One region of the Streptomyces sp. NPDC020490 genome, then DNA from elsewhere that is predicted to be linked to it. Evidence: riboswitches for the same ligand, from Rfam matches in the RefSeq annotation. Region 1 holds a riboswitch; each other region holds the start of a gene.
The links. Region 1 has a riboswitch for cyclic di-AMP ahead of ACH4ZX_RS31370 (M23 family metallopeptidase). Riboswitches for the same ligand answer to the same signal wherever they lie in the genome.
Positions count from the first base shown of each region.

Region 1 (6,322 bases):
GAGTGGGTCGGTCCGTGGGGCGGTGAGTGGGGCAGGGCGGTCCTGGGTTTCGGGGCGGGGGACTGTCCGCCGGGCTGTCGTCTCCTCGCCGCAGTCGGCGCCGGCGGCTCCGGCGGTGACGAGCTGCCGTATTCGGCCTTCCTCCCCCAGGACGCCGAGCGCGGCGTACTCGGCGTCGACCAGGTCGGCCGCGTACCGCACGATCCGCCGCAGCAGGTCCTCCAGGTCGAGGTCGCCGCTGATCGCGACGACGGCGTCCAGCAGTGTCTGCATCCGGTCGCGGCCGTCCAGAGCCCTCCGGGCGGGCTCGCGCCGCCCGTCCGGCGGCGCCTTGCTGGGCAGCCGCTGGTCAGAGCGCTGACTGTTCGTGCCCGACCGGTCGTTCACGGAGCCGCCTCATCTCTCGAACCGGCATACGTCTCCAGCATGCGCAGACAGCCCCACCGGATCGCAACGGCAACGGCGACCGCACGGTGCCGGGCGGTGACGGAACCGGTGGCCGCAGACCGGGCTGTGGCCGCCGTCCCCTCCGGCCGACGCCCCACTGCCGCCCGCCTCGACCGCGGGCCGGCCCGCCGGAACGGACGTCCCGCGGGAGCCGCCACGGACCGCCCTGTCTCCACCGGCCGGGGACGGACACCGGGGCGGTCCGCATCCATCCGCCTCCCCTGATGCGTGGGAGTTACACCTGTTGCGGGCGGATCGCCCGGGCCGGGGAAGGGGGAGGGGCGTGCCGGTGTGCCGTGGGGTGCTGCCGTAGGTTGGGCGGGTGTCCTCGCTTCCGTTGATCCTGTTGCTGTCGGGCAGCCTGCGGGCCGGTTCCGGCAACGAGGCCGTGCTGCGCACCGCACAGGCCGTCGCCCCGTCCGTGCCGGTGCGCACGGAGCTGTACGACGGCCTGGCGCGGCTGCCGCACTTCAACCCCGACGACGACCGGGACCCGCTGCCGGCGCCGGTGGCCGGGCTGCGGTCGGCGATCGGCCGGGCGGCCGGGATCCTGGTCTGCACGCCGGAGTACGCCGGCACCCTGCCGGGCTCGTTCAAGAACCTGCTCGACTGGACGGTGGGCGGGACCGAGATCGGCGGCAAGCCGGTGGCCTGGGTCAACGCCGCCGCTCCGGGACGCGGCGAGGGCGCGCAGGCCACGCTGCGGACGGTGCTGGAGTACACCGGCGCGACCGTCGTGCCGTCCGCCTGCGTGCGGCTGCCCGTCGACCGGCAGGCGATCGGGGCGGACGGGCTCGTCGCCGACCCGGAGACGCGGCGGGAGCTGGAGCGGGTCCTCGGGCTGCTGGCGGACTCGGCGGCTCGCTGAGGCCCGCCGTCCTCAGCCCGCGGTCAGCTCCGCCAGGCTGTCCAGCGGCAGCGTGTGCCGTGTCTGGAGAACCTTCGCGCGCAGGTAGCGGACGTTGTGGGCGGTGGTGAACACCCCCGTGGGCACGCGGTCGCGGACGTCGATGCCGAGGGTGCGCAGCTGCTCCGCCTTGTCCGGGTTGTTGGACAGCAGGTCCAGTTCGCCGATGCCGAGGGCGCGCAGCATCTGGGCGGCCGCCGTGTAGTCGCGGGCGTCCTCGGGCAGGCCGAGCGCCGCGTTCGCCTGGTAGGTGTCCAGGCCGTCGTCCTGGAGCGCGTAGGCGTCGAGCTTGTTGTAGAGGCCGATGCCGCGTCCCTCCTGGCGGAGGTAGAGCAGGACGCCGCCGCGGTCGGCGATGCGCTCGACCGCTTCGCGCAGCTGGGGTCCGCAGTCGCAGCGGGCCGAGCCGAAGACGTCGCCGGTCAGGCACTCGGAGTGCAGGCGGACCAGCGGGGGTGTGCCGGGGGCCGGGTCGCCGAGGACGACGGCCACGTGCTCGCGGTCGTCGGCCAGGCCGTGGAAGGTGACCAGGTCGGCGTCGGCGCTGTAGCCGTCGTGGAAACGCAGCGGTACCCGGACGCGGGAGCGCGGCGTGGCGGCGGGGAAGTCGGGGGCGGGGTCGGGCATGCGGGCCTCCGGGGCCGGGGTGGACGGCGCGGACGGGGTGCTGTCTTCTTCCGTGCTCGCGGTCGTGCTCGCGGTCGCACGGGAGGTGCTTCAGATTTGAAGCAGATCCGCTGAGGGGACCCTACTCCATGCTTTAAATTTGAATCAATAGGTTTGCGGTGCGGCTCACGAACGAGTGGTGCGGCTCACGGAGCAGCGGCGCTGCTCACGAGCAAGGGGAGGAACGGCGGCGCCACGGGACCTCGTCGGGGGCCGGCCGTGGGGCATCCTGGCCTTCCAGTGCCCGCGCGATCCCCGTGCAGATGTCCTCCAGCTGTCCCACCTGCTCCTCGGTGAGGTGGTCGAACAGGGACGCGCGCACCGTCTCCACGTGGCCGGGGGCCGTGCGCTCCAGCACCGCCATGCCCTCGTCGGTCAGTGCGGCGATGCTGCTCCGCTTGTCCCACCTGCAGTTCTCGCGCCGCAGCAGGCCGTCCTTCTCCAGTCGCGTCACCGCGTACGTCAGACGGCTGCGGGTGATCTTCGTCTTCTCGGCGAGGTCGGTCATGCGCAGCCTGCGCTCCGGCGCCTCGGAAAGATTGGTGAGGATGGAGTAGTACAGGTGCGGCATGCCGGCGTCCTGCTGGAGCTGCCGGTCGAGCGCGTCCTCCAGGAGGTGCGTCGCCGCGATGAACGCGCGCCAGGCGCGCTGCTCGTCCGGGGTGAGCCAGCGGGGTGTCATGCCACCAGTGTAAGTTTGTTTCAAACTTGAACCAAGACCGCCCGCCTCCGAGAGTGAGCGCGCTCGATGCCGCATCCCTACGTCCTGCTGTCCGCCGCCGTCTCCCTGGACGGCTACCTCGACGACACCGGCCCCGAGCGGCTCCTGCTCTCCGGCCCGGCGGACTTCGACCGGGTCGACGAGGTACGTGCCTCCGTCGACGCGATCCTGGTCGGTGCCGGGACGATCCGGGCCGACAATCCGCGGCTGCTGGTCAACTCGGAGCGTCGCCGCGCCGGCCGGGTGGCCGCGGGCCGGTCCGCCTACCCGCTCAAGGTCACGGTCAGCGCCTCGGGGGAACTCGATCCGGCGGCGCGGTTCTGGCACACGGGCGGCGAGAAGGTCCTCTACACGACGGACGAGGGCGCCGAACGGGCCCGCGCGCTGGGGCTCGCCGCCGACGTCGTCGCGCTGGGCGGCGAGGTCGGCTGGCGGCCGCTGCTGCGGCATCTGCACGACGTCCGGGGGGTGCGCCGTCTCATGGTGGAGGGCGGGGGGCTCGTGCACACCCAGCTGCTCCAGCAGGGGCTCGCCGACGAGCTGCAGCTCGTGCTGGCGCCGGTGTTCGTGGGTGACCCCGCCGCGCCGCGGCTGTTCGGTCCGGGGGCGTACCAGGGCGGGCGGCTGCGGCTGCTGGAGACGCGGCGGATCGAGGACGTGGTCCTCATGCGGTACGAGCCGACGGCTCCCGGGGCCGGGGAGGTCGCCGTGGCCGCCGACCACCGCTGGCTCGCCCTCGCGTGCGAGTTGGCGGCGCTGTGCCCGCCGTCGCGGACGGCGTTCAGCGTGGGGGCGGTGGTGGTGGCCGGTGACGGCACGGAGCTGGCCCGGGGGTACTCCCGTGAGGGGGACGATCCTGTGGTGCATGCCGAGGAGGCGGCTCTGGCGAAGCTCGATCCGGACGATCCCCGGCTCGCCGGCGCCACGGTCTACAGCAGCCTCGAGCCGTGCGCCCGGCGCGCGTCCCGGCCCAAGCCGTGCGCGCGGCTGATCCTCGACGCGGGGGTCCGGCGGGTGGTGACGGCTTGGCGGGAGCCCGACACGTTCGTCGAGAGCGCCGACGGCAGCGGGCTGCTGGCGGGGGAGGGGGTCGACGTGGTCGTGCTGCCGGAGTACGCGGAGCGGGCCGAGGCGCCCAATCGGCATCTGGTGGGGTAGCGGGGTGCCTGCGGCGGCCTGTCGCGGTTCGGTGGGGGTGCGTGTTGCGCGGGCGGTGGGGGGTGGGTCGGGGCCGGGGCGGGGGTGTCCGTCCTCGGAACGGCGCGGAATCGGGGGTTCGGGAGGTGCGGGGGTTGACGCGCCAACCGATGCGGGCGTACACCCCCGTCCCGTCCCCTTCCCGCCGTACGCGGCTGACGGCGCGTGCCGCGGAGAAACGCGTGTGCTTGCCGTCCTGCGTATGACGTACACTGGTGACACACCGACGCGGGGTGGAGCAGCTCGGTAGCTCGCTGGGCTCATAACCCAGAGGTCGCAGGTTCAAATCCTGTCCCCGCTACTCAAGGCCGACGGCCGGGATCATCAGAGGTCCCGGCCGTCGGTGTTTTTGTGCGGTCCGTGACCGTGAGTGATGAGGTGGCCGCCCTGCGCAGTGTGGTCGGCGGGGTATGTGAGGGGCCAACTCGCCCGTTTTTAGGCGGTCATGGGGATGTACGTCCGGCGTGGATTCGTTAATGATCAAGCGGAACGGCTTGGAAACGAGCCCCTGCGTCTATTAACGTTCGATAACGCAGCGCGGTCGTCCCAGCCGTCACAAGAGGCGGCTCCGTGCGCACGCGCCGAATCCCGCAAGGGAACCGGGGAACCACCACCCTGGGGTGAATCGCGCGAATGCCGCCGTGGGATCACGGTGGATATACGCGCGTAGGAGACCTTCCTGCTCCGAACCCGTCAGCTAACCCGGTAGGCGAGGAGGAAGGAAAGGAGCACGCCCACGTGGCGTCCAACCCTGCCCCGACAGCCCCGTTCCAGCCGAGTGACACCTTCGGCTACGGCAGCTACCGCACCGACGAGGGCCCGTGGGAGGCATGGAACCCCACGGAGGACTCCGTCCGCCCCGTACGCGGCCGGCACCGTGTCTCCAAGCAGCGCGGCGGGGGACTCGCCCGCAGTTCCACGGTTCTGGGCGTCGGCGTCATAGCCGCCGTCGGCGCGGGCGGCATGGCCAGCGCCAACACCGGCAAGCCGCCGGTGTCCATCTCCATGCCCGACCTGCCCTCGGTCGGCTCGCTGATCTCCGACGACGAGCCCGAGCCGCAGGGGTCCGCCACTCCGCTCAGCAGCGTCGGCGTGACCTCCGCGGAGAGCACCAAGGGCGCCGGTGAGGCGCTGCGCGACCGCATCATGGCGCAGGCCGAGTCGCAGCAGATCCAGGTCGAGAGCAAGACGCAGCAGGCCACCGAAGCCGCCCTCGCCAAGCAGGTCGCCGACGCGGCCGAGCAGGCCGAGAAGGCGGCCGCCGCCAAGGCCGCCGCCGCCAAGGAGAAGGCGGAGGCGGAGGCCAAGAAGAAGGCCGAGGCCGCGCGTCTCGCCGAGCTGGCCAAGCAGTACACGCTGCCGACCTCCTCGTACACGATCACCTCGACCTTCGGTCAGGCCGGCTCCATGTGGTCCTCCGGCTACCACACCGGCCTCGACTTCGCCGCCCCTACCGGCACGCTCATCAAGGCCATCCACAGCGGGACCATCACCGAGGCCGGCTGGGCGGGGGCGTACGGTTACCGCACGATCCTGACCCTGGACGACGGCACCGAGCTGTGGTTCTGCCACCAGTCGTCGATCAGTGTGAGCGTGGGGCAGAAGGTCAGCACCGGTGACGTCATCGGGCGCGTGGGTGCCACCGGGAACGTGACCGGCCCGCACCTGCACCTCGAGGTCCACGCGGGCGGGCAGGCCAGTGGCATCGACCCGATGGCCTGGCTGCGCGGCAAGGGACTCAACCCCTGATCTCCCCCTGATCCCCGGCGGTCCTGACGGCAAACCCCCCGACGTCAGGACTGCCGGTCAGGCGTGCCCGAGAACTCCGGGACGCCGTCGGCCGCTCCGGGTTTCAGGAGCGGTACGGGTTGTACGCGGGGTTCGCGGGGTGCCCGTACGCCGGCCAGGGCGGTGCTACGACCGGCACCGGGGGAGCCGTCATCCTGGCCGCGTGGTCCAGTGCCGGCCGCGCGATCTCGCGCCGCCACCACAGCTCGGCCAGCAACTCCCGCTCCCGTACGACGAAGTCGGCGTCCGCGCGTCCGCGCCGTCCCCGGTGCCGCAGGAACGCCAGCGACGTCGCGTACGCCTCGTACTCGGCCACCGTCCGCCTGGCCGGCTTGCCGAAGCGGTGGCGGGCGTAGTCGCGGGCCGTCCGCCGCGCCCGCATGGAGCCGAGCGCGTACGGCTCGCCCGGCGTCAGCCAGCCGGCGAGGACGTACGGCGGCAGTTCCTCGCGCACGGTCCGCAGTTCGCGCTGCCGCGTCCAGATAACCAGCCAGGTCAGCAGCCCGAACGCGGGCACCATGAAGGCCGCGTACACCGCGAAGAACCCGAACCCGCCGAACGCCGCCGAGCCGTTCCACAGCGCGTGCATGCCCATG
Region 1 is NZ_JBIRUY010000037.1:14,851-21,172, reverse strand. Features, by position in the region: gene ACH4ZX_RS31400 (GAF domain-containing protein) at 1-387, opposite strand, end outside; gene ACH4ZX_RS31395 (NADPH-dependent FMN reductase) at 770-1,315, shown strand; gene ribA (GTP cyclohydrolase II) at 1,328-1,981, opposite strand; gene ACH4ZX_RS31385 (MarR family winged helix-turn-helix transcriptional regulator) at 2,187-2,702, opposite strand; gene ACH4ZX_RS31380 (dihydrofolate reductase family protein) at 2,769-3,899, shown strand; tRNA gene ACH4ZX_RS31375 (tRNA-Met) at 4,166-4,239, shown strand; cyclic di-AMP (ydaO/yuaA leader) riboswitch at 4,508-4,665, shown strand; gene ACH4ZX_RS31370 (M23 family metallopeptidase) at 4,677-5,687, shown strand; gene ACH4ZX_RS31365 (PrsW family intramembrane metalloprotease) at 5,791-6,322, opposite strand, start outside.

Region 2 (6,322 bases), on a different contig from region 1:
GGTCGTAGTGGTCGTGCGAGATGACGACGACGTCGACCGGGCCGAGGGCGGCCAGCGGCAACGGCACCGGGTGCAGCCGCCGGGGACCGACGAAGGAGAACGGGGAGCAGCGCGCACCCCACACCGGGTCGAACAGCACCCGCCGGCCGTCGATCTCGGCGAGCACGCCGGAGTGGCCCATCCAGGTCACCCTGAGTCCGGTGGCAGGCGGCGCGGCGATGTCGGCGAGGGTGGTGGGGTGCACCGGGACGGTGCCCCGGGGAGCGCGGCGGGGCCGCTCGTCCTTGTCGAAGAAGACCTTCGCGAAGTCGAGCGTCGAACCGGAGGGCCGGGTACGCGCGACGCCCCCGGGGTTCTGGAAGACGCCGTCCTTGAAGTGCGGTGATCTGCGGATGCGCGCGAGGCGCTCACCGCTCGGGTCCGCGCCGAAGGCCGCGGGCCGCAGCGCGCGGAGCCCGGAGCTCAGGGGACGGGAACCGGACACGGGACCTCCAGGTCGGATCGGAGGCCTTCCATTATGGTCGGCCCCGCTGACAACGCCCGGTTCGCCGGGCCCGGCGGGGGCTTTCCAAGGAAAGACCAAAGATGCGGCGGCGGCCGGTACGGACCGGCCGCCGCCGGCGATGCCGTCTTCAGGGCCGCGCGCCCGGGATGGGCACTGCCGTCCCGCTCACCCGGACGCGCGGGTCCCCGTCCCGCAGGTCGACCGTGAGCGTGGACGGTCGTCCCAGGTCGTGGCCCTGATGGAGGGTGAGGCGGGCGTCGGGGGCGACCGCGCCGAGGGTGCGCAGGTAGGCGCCCAGCGCGGCGGCGGCCGCACCGGTGGCGGGGTCCTCCACCACACCGCCGACGGGGAAGGGGTCGCGGACGTGGAAGACGTCCTCCCGCTCCCGCCAGACCAGTTGCAGGGTCGTCAGGTCCAGACGGTCCATCAGGGCGGTGAGGCGCTCGAAGTCGTAGTCCAGGGCGGCCAGTCGGGCGCGGCCGGCCGCCGCCAGCACCAGGTGCCGGGCGCCCGCGAAGGCGATGCGCGGCGGCAGCGCCGGGTCCAGGTCGGCGGCGGGCCAGTCGAGGGCGGCCAGGGCCTCGACGACGTCGTCGGCGGCCACGTCGGCGACGTACGGCTCGACGCTGGTCAGGGTCGCGCGCAGGGCGCCGGACGGCCCGGCCGCCACCGACACCGGGACGTCGCCGGCCTGCGTCACGAACAACAGTTCGCCGGGCCCGGTCCGCTCGGCGAGGGCGACGGCGGCCGCGACGGTGGCGTGCCCGCAGAACGGCACCTCCGCCTTGGGGCTGAAGTACCGCACGGTGAAGACCCGTCCGGGGTCGGTGCCGGGCCGCTGCGGACCGGGGGTCAGGAACGCGGTCTCCGAGTAGCCGACCTCGGCGGCGACGGCGAGCATGGCGGCGTCGCCGAGACCGCTCGCGTCGAGGACGACCCCGGCCGGGTTGCCCCCGGCGGGGTCGTCGGAGAAGGCGGTGTAGTGCAGCACACCCGTCGCGGTGGCGTCGCTCGTCGTCATGTACGGTCAGAACACCGTCCGCCGGCCGGCTGTTCCCGGCCGACCGTACGAATACGGAGTACGGGAGACGGGGTACGGAGTACGGGTACGGAGTACGGGTACGGAGTCACCGTCCGGCGGCGCGTGCACGGAAGGCGCGGGAGCGCCGGGTCAGGCGACCGACTCGATCCGCAGTTTGATGTCGTACGGGGACAGCATCCCCTTCGCCTGGACGTGGTCGCCGGACGACTCACCCCGCAGGCGCCGGCCGATCCAGGGCACCAGGTACTCGCGCGCCCACTGCACGTCGTCCCGCCGGATCTCGAGGGTGCCGCGCGGCGGGAGCGGCGGCCAGGCCTGCTCGGGGTCGGCCGGCACCTCCAGGCCGAGGACCTGGCCGGCGCGCAGCGCCACGCGCGTGTGCCCCTCGGGCGACAGGTGGAGCCGGTCGTGGTCCCAGGCCCGGCGGTCCTGGATGGACTTCAGGGACCACAGGTCCAGCACGGGACAGCCGTAGCGGTCGGCGATGGCCCGCACATGGCCGTTGTAGGTGGCGATCTTGCCGCGCAGGCGCTTGAGCACCGGCACGCCACGGGTGTCGAAGCCCGTCGTCACCATGACGGTGCCGGCGGCCTCGGTGAGCCGTGCGACCGCCCGCTCGAAGCGCTCGGCGACCTCGTCGGGGTCGGTGCCGGGCCGGAGGATGTCGTTGCCGCCCGCGCAGAAGGACACCAGGTCCGGAGCGAGCCCGACGGCCTGCGGGACCTGCTCGGCCACGATCTGGTCGAGCAGCCTGCCGCGCACGGCGAGGTTCGTGTACGTGAAGTCGCCCTCGGGCCGCCGGTCGGCGAGGAGCACCGCGAACCGGTCCGCCCAGCCGACGAACGCCCCGTCGGGACCCGGGTCGCCGACGCCCTCGGTGAAGCTGTCCCCCACCGCGACGTACGACCCGATCACTGATCTGCTGTCACTCTTCGAATCGTCTGCCACAGCAGGTCATGATTCACCGTCCAATGTGACCTACGCGACCGTAGGGAGGGCTTGACGAACGGTGAGATAAGCCACGCCTAAATTGTTCGCCAAACCCGGAATACGCCGCCCCGTGCACGGCGACGGCCGAGAACCGGACCCGGGGATCGGGGTCCGGTCCTCGGCGGCATGCCGGGCGGCCGGGGGCCGTCAGCCGACGGCGACGCCCTTGGAGCGGAGGTAGCCGACCGGGTCCACGTCGGAGCCGTAGTTCGGCGTGGTGCGGATCTCGAAGTGCAGGTGCGGGCCGGTCACGTTGCCGGTCGCGCCGGAGAGGCCGATCTGCTGGCCGGCGGTGACGGTCTGGCCGGCCGAGACGGAGAGCTGCGAGAGGTGGGCGTACTGGGCGTAGTAGCCGTCGCTCAGCTGGATGACGACCTGGTTGCCGTAGGCGCCGCCCCAGCCCGCGGAGACGACCGTGCCGGCGCCCACGGCCTTCAGCGAGGTGCCGGTCGGCACGACGAAGTCGACGCCGGTGTGGTAGCCGCTGGACCACATGCTGCCCGCGACGCGGTATCCGGTGCCGACGCCGGCCCCGGACACCGGGAGGGTGTAACCGCTGGAGGTGCCGGTGGACTCGGCGGCCTGGGTGACCGTCGTCGGCTGCGAGGAGGACGAGGAGGAGGACGAGTCGGCGGAGGAGGACGGAGAGTCGGCGGAAGGCGCGGGAGCCGAAGAGGAAGGCGACGAAGAGGAAGGCGACGAAGAGGGCGAAAGCGACGAAGACGGCGAAGACGACGACGACTTGGTGGCGCCGCTCGTGGCCTTCTTGCCGATGACGAGCTTGAGGCCGGGGTGGATCAGCGACGGGTCGTCGCCGACGGCCTCGCGGTTGTCCGCATACAGCTTCTTCCAGCCGCCGCGGACGCTCTGCTCCTCGGCGATCTTCGAGAGCCAGTCACCCTTGCGCACCGAATAGGTCCGCACGCCCGCGTTGTTCGCGGCCTTCTCCTTCGCGGCCTTCTTCCCCTCGGCCGCCGCCTTCTCGGCGCCGGAAAGGGACTGCACGGTCTTCTGCGAAACCGGCTGCGCGGTGGACTGCGCGGTGTCGGCGTGGGCGCCGGTGGCCCCCAGCAGGGGGAGGGCGAGCGCGGCGCCGCCGGTTCCGGCGACGGCGATGGAGCGGGTGAAGCGCTGGGACTTGGGGCGGCGGTGCTTACCCTTCGCGGGCATGACGAATTCCTCTCCGGCGCCTGCGAGGTGAGCTGTCGGGTGCGGACTGGAGATGTCCGGCCGCGCGGTGGGCGCGACTTGACCCCAAGCCTGTTCCGGAGACCGGACAGGCGGTTCTACCTGTGGGTCCCCCGCTCCTGCCGTGCACGGGTGAGTGGTGCGGGATTCCGGGCGGCGGCAGGATTCGGCGTCCGCCCGGATTGCCTGGCGAACGTAAGCGACCACGACGCGAAGGGACAAGCAAGAGGTTGCGGGAGGCGCACGTTCCCCTTGATCCCTTACCGGAATTCCCGGTCACCCTCCGTTGATTCCGAGGCGGCTTCAGCGGCCAAATTCCCTGAAAAACAATACGCATTACGTGAACATGACGGGCGACTCACGGTGACCGGTATGACGATGCTCACGCGACCTCGCGCCAGCATTCCTTATTCTGGAGCGAGTTGGAATGAAATCCATCCAAAGCGCCAATTCGGACAGAAGACTCAGACAAGGGCGATGCACCAGAGAAGCACCTTCGGGGCGCATGAACCGTTTCGCGGCATTCGTACCGGCTCGCCACCGGTTCGCCACCAACTCGCCACATGCTCGCCACCGGCTCGCCACGGAATCGCCACGGGCTCCCCGGGGGCAGTCCGCACACCCCTGCTGAGCCGGGGTGTGCGTGTCGTATCGTCAAGGAGGTGCCCGTCGACGAGCAGCGCCGACGGGGACGGCTGGGAGGAGCCCCCGTGACGCAGCAGATCCCGTCGACCGAGCCCGAGCTGGCAGGAGTCCGCAACTTCCGCGACGTGGGGGGCCTGCCGACGGTGGACGGACGACGGGTGCGCCACGGAGTGCTGTTCCGCAGCGGCCACCTCGCGCACGCCACCGCGGAGGACGCCGCCTTCCTCGCCTCGCTGGGACTGCACACCGTCTTCGACTTCCGCAACGCGGCGGACCAGAGGCTGGAGGGCCCGGACGTCGAACTGCCGGGCGTGCGGAATGTGAACCTGCCGCTGAGCGACCCGGCGGACGGCGCCGAGTTCTGGAAGATGGTCCGGGACGGAGACCTCGACCAGCTGCGCGAGATACTCGGGGACGGCAAGGCGGCCGGCCGCATGATCGGCTCGTACCGCCTGATCATCAAGGAGCGCACCGGCGAGCACACGCGCGTGCTGCACGCGCTGGCCGAGGACAGCGTGCCCGCGCTGATGCACTGCGCCGCGGGCAAGGACCGCGCGGGCCTGTCCGTCGCCGTGACCCTGCTCGCCGTGGGCGTGGAGCGGGACGCGATCTTCGCCGACTACCTGGAGTCGAACGCCAAGCACCGCCGCTACCGGGTGCAGCGCGGCGGAAACTCGGCCTCGGCCTACTCCCCCGAGGTCATGGAGCTGCTCAGCCCGCTGTTCGAGGCGCGCGAGGAGTACCTGGCGGCGGCCTTCGAGACCATCGAGGAGACGTGGGGCGGCGTCGATCCCTACCTGGAGCAGGGGCTCGGCGTCACTCCGGCGGTCCGGGAGCGGCTGCGCGAGCGCCTGCTCGCCTGACGCCGCCCAGGACGCGGCGGGCCGCCGGTCAGGACGCGGCAGGCTACTTGGCGCCCACCGAGAACAGCAGGTAGATGAAGCCCGCGAAGAGGTGGCCCGCCGCGATGTAGATGATGAGGCGGATCCACAGGGAGCGCGGGAACTTGTCCTCGTAATTGCTCATGGCATGTCTCCGGTGGTCGAGCCCAGGCACAGCGCGGCCGTGGGACTCTGCAACAGGGTGTGGACGAACAGCAGCTCGACCCCTTCGGGGTCCAGCGCCGCGATGCGGTGCGGCGTCAGCGAGTCGAAGTGCGCGCTGTCGCCGGGACCGAGCCGGTGGGTGGCGTCCCCGAGGCGCAGCCACAGCCGCCCCGTGAGGACGTACAGCCACTCCTCCCCGGGGTGTACGCGCACGATGTCGCCCTGGGTGCCGTACGGCGCGTGGACCCGCAGGGCCTGCATGCCCCGGCCGGAGGCGCCGGCCTGCCAGTAGGTCCAGCCGCCCGCGGCGGTGGGCTCCATGTCGACGGCGCGCACCACGGCGTTACGGTCGGCGACCGTCTCGCCGAGCAGTTCGGAGACCGTCGTACCGTAGATGCGGGCGAGCCCGAGGAGCACCGGCAGCGAGGGTTGCCGCTGCCCGGTCTCCAGCCGGGAGAGGTGGGCCGGGGACAGTCCGGCCGCGCGGGCCGCGGCCTCCAGGGTGAGGGAGGCGCGGCGGCGCAGTGCGCGGAGCTGCGGCGCGACGGCGGGCAGATCTGCCACGGGTCCCGCCGGCTGCTCGAACTCGGCTTCCGGGGAGCTCATACCCCCATTGAGCCGCAGCTTTACCTCTGGGGCAAATTTCTTGCCTCAGAGGCAAAGAACCTTCGGCGGGGGTTCGGGCTAGCGGTTGGCGACGGCCTGTTTGATCAGCGTCCTGCCGAAGTCCCACATCAGCCCGCCTCCATTGTGCGCCTCGTCCATCACCTCCGTGAAGGCGGCCACGAACCGGTCCACCTCCCGCTCGCCGATGGTGAGCGGCGGGATCAGCTTGATGACCTCCAGGTGGTCGCCGGAGACCTGGGTGAGGATGCGGTGACGCTGCAGCAGCGGAACGACGACCAT
Region 2 is NZ_JBIRUY010000015.1:33,723-40,044, forward strand. Features, by position in the region: gene ACH4ZX_RS17535 (MBL fold metallo-hydrolase) at 1-484, opposite strand, end outside; gene ACH4ZX_RS17540 (PhzF family phenazine biosynthesis protein) at 633-1,526, opposite strand; gene ACH4ZX_RS17545 (SGNH/GDSL hydrolase family protein) at 1,677-2,462, opposite strand; gene ACH4ZX_RS17550 (peptidoglycan DD-metalloendopeptidase family protein) at 2,685-3,707, opposite strand; cyclic di-AMP (ydaO/yuaA leader) riboswitch at 3,712-3,870, opposite strand; gene ACH4ZX_RS17555 (tyrosine-protein phosphatase) at 4,436-5,233, shown strand; gene ACH4ZX_RS17560 (DUF6126 family protein) at 5,277-5,396, opposite strand; gene ACH4ZX_RS17565 (helix-turn-helix domain-containing protein) at 5,393-6,022, opposite strand; gene ACH4ZX_RS17570 (aspartate aminotransferase family protein) at 6,101-6,322, opposite strand, start outside.
Region 2: linked by a shared signal. The riboswitch ahead of ACH4ZX_RS17550 (peptidoglycan DD-metalloendopeptidase family protein) and the one ahead of ACH4ZX_RS31370 (M23 family metallopeptidase) in region 1 are both predicted to bind cyclic di-AMP.

Region 3 (6,322 bases), on a different contig from region 1:
CGGACCCGAAGGACGACGCGCCAGCCGCCAGTATGACGGCGGCGGACGCGGGAGTCAGGAGTCGGAAGCGGACGACTACGTCACGTGCCGCCACCGTCACAGTTCCGCCCCCGCCGCGCTCCCGGCCCCGCCGGGCCGCGGCCCCGCGGCCCGGCTCCCGGCCGCCCGGTCCCGCCGCCCGGCCGTCTCACCGGGCCACGTCACGCCGGGCGTGCACCCCTGGCCGCACCCCGGGGTGCACGCCCGGGCCGTCGCAGGCCGGGGCCGCGTCGTCCCGGCCCCGCCGGATCACTGCTGGGGCACTACCCTCCCCGTCACCTCGCCGACGCCCACCCGGACCCCGCCCGGTCCGGGCGCCCACGCCGACAGCGTCACCACGTCCCCGTCCTCCAGGAACGTGCGCTTGCCGTCGGGGAGTTCGAGCGGGTCCCGCCCGTTCCAGGTCAGCTCCAGCAGGGACCCGCGCTGCGCCGGCTCGGCGCCGCTCACCGTGCCCGAGCCGTACAGGTCGCCGGTGCGCAGCGAGGCCCCGTTGACGGTCATGTGCGCCAGTTGCTGCGCGGCCGTCCAGTACATGGTGGAGAAGGGGGGCTCGGAGACGACGTGGCCGTTGATCGCGACGGAGATCCTCAGGTCGTAGCCGCCCGGCTCGTCCACGGAGCCGGAGTCGTCCAGGTAGGGCAGCAGCGGGTGCGTGCGCTCGGGCGGCGCCACCCGGGCCTCCTCCAGCGCGTCCAGCGGGGTGATCCACGCCGACACCGAGGTGGCGAAGGACTTGCCGAGGAACGGGCCGAGGGGGACGTACTCCCAGGCCTGGATGTCGCGCGCCGACCAGTCGTTGAGCAGGCACAGCCCGAAGACGTGGTCGCGGAAGTCGCCGAGGGCCACCGGCCGGCCCATCCGCGACTCCACGCCCACCACGAAGCCGACCTCGGCCTCGATGTCCAGCCGGACGGACGGTCCGAAGACGGGCGTGGCGTCGCTCGGGGCCTTGCGCTGCCCCGACGGGCGGACGACGTCCGTGCCGGAGACGACCACCGTGCCCGACCGGCCGTGGTAACCGATCGGCAGGTGCTTCCAGTTGGGGGTCAGCGAGTCGGCGGCGTCGGGGCGGAAGATCTGCCCGACGTTCCGTGCGTGGTTCTCGGAGGCGTAGAAGTCGACGTAGTCCGCGACCTCGAAGGGGAGGTGCAGGGTCACCGCGGACAGCGGGTGCAGGAACCGTTCGACCGTCTCCCGGTGGGCGGGCACGGTCACCCACGCCGTCAGCGCGCGCCGCACGTCCGACCAGGCGGTGCGGCCTGCGGCGAGGAGCGGGTTCAGCGAGGGCCGCGCGAGCAGGGAGGCGTACGGGGAGCCGAGCGCCACTGCCGCCGCGCCCGCGTCGAGGACGTGGTCGCCGAGGCGGACGCCCACGGTCCGGTCGGCGGACCCCTCGGGCGAGAAGACGCCGTAGGGAAGGTTGTGCGGGCCGAAGGGGTCGCCCTCGGGGACATCGAAGGGGGGCATGGGTGCTGCCTCACTCTCACCATGTGTCGCGTACCGTCATGTGGCCGCGCCACACGTTACGGCCGAGTCGCCTGCCTTGGGCAGTTGTCCTGGGCAGTGTCGGGTACCGCGTGGTGAGCCGCGGCACGCCCGGACCGGGCGCGGGCTCCGTGCCGTCGGTGCCGGGCCTGTACCTCACCGGGCTGCCGGCCGCGGGCTCCTTCGGCGAAGCGGGTGCGGTGAGGCGGGTGCGGTGAGGCGGGTGCGGTGAACCGGGTGCGGGGCGGGGCTCCGCAACCGCCGTCCGGGCGCGGTGAGTCGGCGCGCCGCCCGGTCCGTATTCTCTGATCATGGCCGCACCCACCGCATACACACTCGTCGCCACCGACCTGGACGGCACCCTGCTCCGAAGCGACGACACGCTCTCCGACCGCTCCCTCGCCGCGCTCGCGCGCGCGGCGGAGGCCGGCGCCCGGCACCTCGTCGTCACGGGCCGGCCGGCGCCGCGCGTACGGTCGCTGCTGGACGCCCTGGGCGGCGGCGGGCTCGCGGTGTGCGCGCAGGGCGCACAGGTCTACGACGCCGCGGCGGACCGCCTGCTGTGGTCCGTCACCCTGGACCGGGAACTGGCCGAGACCGCGCTCGGGAAGATAGAGGCCGAGGTGGGGGAGGTGTACGCGGCCGTCGACCAGGACGGCGTCGACGGGCTCACGCTCATCGAGCCCGGCTACCTCATGCCGCACCCCACCCTGCCCGCCGTGCGGGTCGGGCGGCGCGACGACCTGTGGAGCGCGCCGATCAGCAAGGTGCTGCTGCGTCACCCCGACCTCACCGACGACGAGTTGACGGAGACGGCGCGCGCGGTGGTCGGTCCCCTCGCCACGGTCACCATGTCGGGACCCGGCACCGTCGAGCTCCAGCCGTGCGGGGTCACCAAGGCGACCGGCCTCGCGCTGGCCGCCGAACACCTCGGCCTGGGCCCGCACGAGACGATCGCCTTCGGGGACATGCCCAACGACATCCCCATGTTCGACTGGGCCGCCCACGGCGTCGCCATGGCCAACGCCCACCCCGAACTCCTCGCCGTCGCCGACGAGATCACCCTGTCGAACGAGGACGACGGCATCGCCGTCGTCCTCGAGCGGCTGTTCTGCGGGGCCTAGTAGGCGCCGTAGACGTTGTCGATCGAGCCGTAGCGCTTGGCCGCGTAGTTGCAGGCGGCGGTGATGTTCGCGACCGGGTCGTAGGGGTCGTACGACGTGCCGGGCACGTGGTAGGCGGCGAACGTCGGGTCGATGACCTGCAGCAGGCCCTTGGAGGGGGTGCCGGCGGCGGCGTTCGAGTCCCAGTTGTTGATCGCGTTCGGGTTGCCCGAGGACTCGCGCATGACGTTGCGGTAGATGCCGTTGTAGGAGCCCGGGATGCCGTGCTGCGCCATGACGCTGAGGGAGGCCCGGATCCAGCCGTCGAGGTTGTTGGGGTAGCCCAGCGAGGCGGCGGTCACGGTGGTCGAGGTGGCCGCGGACGCCTCGGTCGCACCGACGAGCGGCAGGGCGAGCACGGCGAGGCCCGTGCCGGCGACGGCGAGTTTGCGGACGAGACGGGAGTTTCTGACGCGGGGGTGCCGGGCAGCTGCAGACATGACGGTTCCTCTCCGGCGCCTGCGAGGTGAGCTGTCGGGTTCGGGCGGGAGATGCCCGGACGCCTCGCCCTGCGGCGACGCGACTTCACCCCTAGCCGGCCCGGGACGTGCCCGGTCCGGCGACTTACCTGGTTCCCCCGCTCCTGCCGTGCGTGAGTTCGTCGATGGCTGTTCCCGGGCGGCGGCAGGATTCGGCGTCCGCCCGACAGGCCGGGAACGTATGCGAGAGCACATGTCCGGAACAAGTGGCGGTTTCGTATGCCGTGCTGTTTGACCTTGATACGGGGCGTATGGGGTGCTTGATCCTTTGCGGCAGTCAAGGGTCAAATGGGCCGAAGAGAAAGGGATGTGAGGGGGTGACGAGCGGGCGGCGGCACGGAGGTGGGCGTGAGCCAACTCACGGTGATTCACAAGTGCGGCAAAACGGTCAATGAGGCCAACTCGGTTGCAATGGGCCGCTCGTGGGTCGGGGTGGTGTCATGTGGGCGGACTGTCGCCCGGTGGTGAACTCGGTGGAGGGTTGGCGGGCGGCCCGTGGGCGGCCCGTGGGCGGCCCGTGAGTGGTTCGACTGGCGGTCGGCGGGTGGTCGCCGGCCGGGCGGTGTCCTTCCGTGCCGCAGGGGCCGCCGTGCGTGCCCACGTCAAAGTGGCCATGTCGGAGAGGTCCCGGTGCGGGTGCTGCCCGGCCGCCGGTCTCCGGCGCATGCTTCCCTTGTCGGCCGATCGGGTATGTCTATAAATGTCCGTTCGTATCTGGTGATCGAAAACACAGCGGCCGTGATCCGATACCGCCCGTGCTGGACGGGTGGGCGGCATGGGTGATCGAAAGCCGACCGGATACGCTGACTTGAGTGGGGGCAGCGACCTATCGACAAACCGTGTAATCGCCAGCAGACACCAGCAGACAGGAGACCCCTCGTGACCGTCGTCGGGCCATTCGGGCTGAGCGTGCGGGACCAGGCTCTGGAAGCCGATGTCCAGGCCGGAATGGCGGCTGTCGAGGAGGGACTGCTCGAAGCCACCAAGAGCGAGGTCCCCTTCATCACGGAGGCCGCCCAGCACCTGGTGCGGGCGGGCGGAAAGCGGTTCCGTCCGCTTCTCGTGATGCTCGCCGCCCGGTTCGGTGACCCGTACGCGCCGGGGATCGTGCCGTCGGCCGTGGTCGTGGAGCTGACCCACCTCGCGACCCTGTACCACGACGACGTCATGGACGAGGCGGCGGTGCGGCGCGGCGTGGACAGCGCGAACACCCGCTGGGGCAACTCGGTGGCGGTCCTCACCGGCGACTTCCTGTTCGCCCGCGCCTCGCACATCCTGGCCGACCTGGGGCCCGAGGCGGTCCGGGTGCAGGCCGAGGCGTTCGAGCGGCTGGTCACCGGGCAGATCCTGGAGACCGCGGGCCCGCAGGACGGCCGGGACCCCGTCGAGCACTACCTCGACGTCCTGGGCGGCAAGACGGGGTCGCTGGTGGCCGTGTCCTGCCGGTTCGGCGCGATGATGTCCGGCGCCGACGAGACGGTCGTCGACGTGCTCACCCAGTACGGGGAGCGGCTCGGTGTCGCCTTCCAGCTGGCCGACGACGTGCTGGACATCGCCTCCGACTCGCACGAGTCCGGGAAGACCCCGGGCACGGACCTGCGGGAGGGCGTCCCGACGCTGCCGGTGCTGCGGCTGCGGGAGCGGGCGGCCCGGCTGGGGCTCGCCGAGGACATCGCCCTGTGCGAGCTGCTGGACTCCGACCTGAGCGACGACGCGCGGCACGCCCGGGCGCTGGCGGAGCTGCGGGCGCATCCCGCGCTGGAGCAGGCGCGGCGCGACACCGTGCGGTACGCGGAGGACGCCCGGGCGGCCCTCGCCCCGCTCCCGGAATGCGACGCGAAGGCGGCGCTGGTGCAGCTGTGCGACGCGGTGGTGCACCGCGCCGGGTGACACTCCCGGCGGCCAGGTTCTGTGCGGTTCTGTGTGGTGTGGTCCGGCTTGTCCCGGACTCGGCCCTGTGTCGGAGTCACTCACGAAGTGGCGTACGTCACGCCGCCGCACCGCACCCCTACGGGTAGGCGGACGCTCCGCCCTCTCGTGTCATACCCCAGGCGTACACGGAGTTGGCTCCGCGGTCTGACGCTTCCTGACGGGCGATTTGGTCAGATGGAGACCACGGAAAACACCAATCCTCACCGATTCGGGTGAGAATGGCGGCTCGGGGTGAATCGTGAGTGGAGCAGCCGCCGCCGACGACGGAGGTAAGGCACACATGGCACCGTACGGATCCGACGACAGCACGATCGCCGGGGAGGCCGACGACCTGCGCGCGGGACGCCGCAAGGCCGCGCGGTACGTCGTCCCGGTCGCGGTCGTGGGGGTGGCGGCGGCGACCATCGGGCTCGTCCCCGCGCTCGCCGACTCCGGGGACCCCGACCTGCCGAAGATCAGCGCGCAGCAACTCATCGAGAAGATCGCGAAGTCGGACGTGCAGCAGCTGTCCGGCACGGTGAAGATCAGCACGGACCTGGGGCTGCCCGACTTCGGCGGGCTGTCGAGCTCGCTTGCCTCCGGCGCCTCCGGGTCCGGCGGCGCCGGCTCCTCCGCGGACCCGTCCAGCAAGCTCCCCGAACTGGCCTCCGGCACCCACACCCTGCGCGTGGCGGCCGACGGCCCCGAGAAGCAGAAGCTGTCCCTGCTGGAGGACGCGGCCGAGTACAGCCTCATCCGCGACGGCAAGGACGTGTGGGGCTACGACAGCAAGTTGAACGAGGTATACCACGCGACCGACTCCGGCGGCGCGGCGCGCGAGCAGCGGCGGGAAGACCTGCCCGGCACGCCGAAGGACCTCACCGAGGACGCTCTGAAGGCCGTCGACGACACGACCTCGGTGACCGTCGAGGGCACCGCGCAGGTCGCCGGCCGGGACGCCTACCGCCTGGTCGTCAAGCCGAAGCAGTCCGGCTCGACCGTCGGCCAGATCACCGTCGCCGTGGACGCGAAGACCGGGATGCCGCTGAAGTTCACGCTGACGCCCGCGAGCGGCGGCGCCGCGGTGGTCGACGCCGGCTTCACCCAGGTCAGCTTCGCCGCGCCGGCGGCGTCCACCTTCGACTTCACGCCTCCCAAGGGCGCGAAGATCACCGAGGGCGGTACGACCGGGCACGCCCGGAAGGGCCACGGTGACACCGAGGGCCTCGGCCAGGACTTCGG
Region 3 is NZ_JBIRUY010000016.1:162,479-168,800, forward strand. Features, by position in the region: gene fahA (fumarylacetoacetase) at 289-1,509, opposite strand; gene ACH4ZX_RS19020 (HAD family hydrolase) at 1,839-2,651, shown strand; gene ACH4ZX_RS19025 (transglycosylase SLT domain-containing protein) at 2,648-3,130, opposite strand; cyclic di-AMP (ydaO/yuaA leader) riboswitch at 3,132-3,304, opposite strand; gene ACH4ZX_RS19030 (polyprenyl synthetase family protein) at 4,049-5,059, shown strand; gene ACH4ZX_RS19035 (outer membrane lipoprotein carrier protein LolA) at 5,382-6,322, shown strand, end outside.
Region 3: linked by a shared signal. The riboswitch ahead of ACH4ZX_RS19025 (transglycosylase SLT domain-containing protein) and the one ahead of ACH4ZX_RS31370 (M23 family metallopeptidase) in region 1 are both predicted to bind cyclic di-AMP.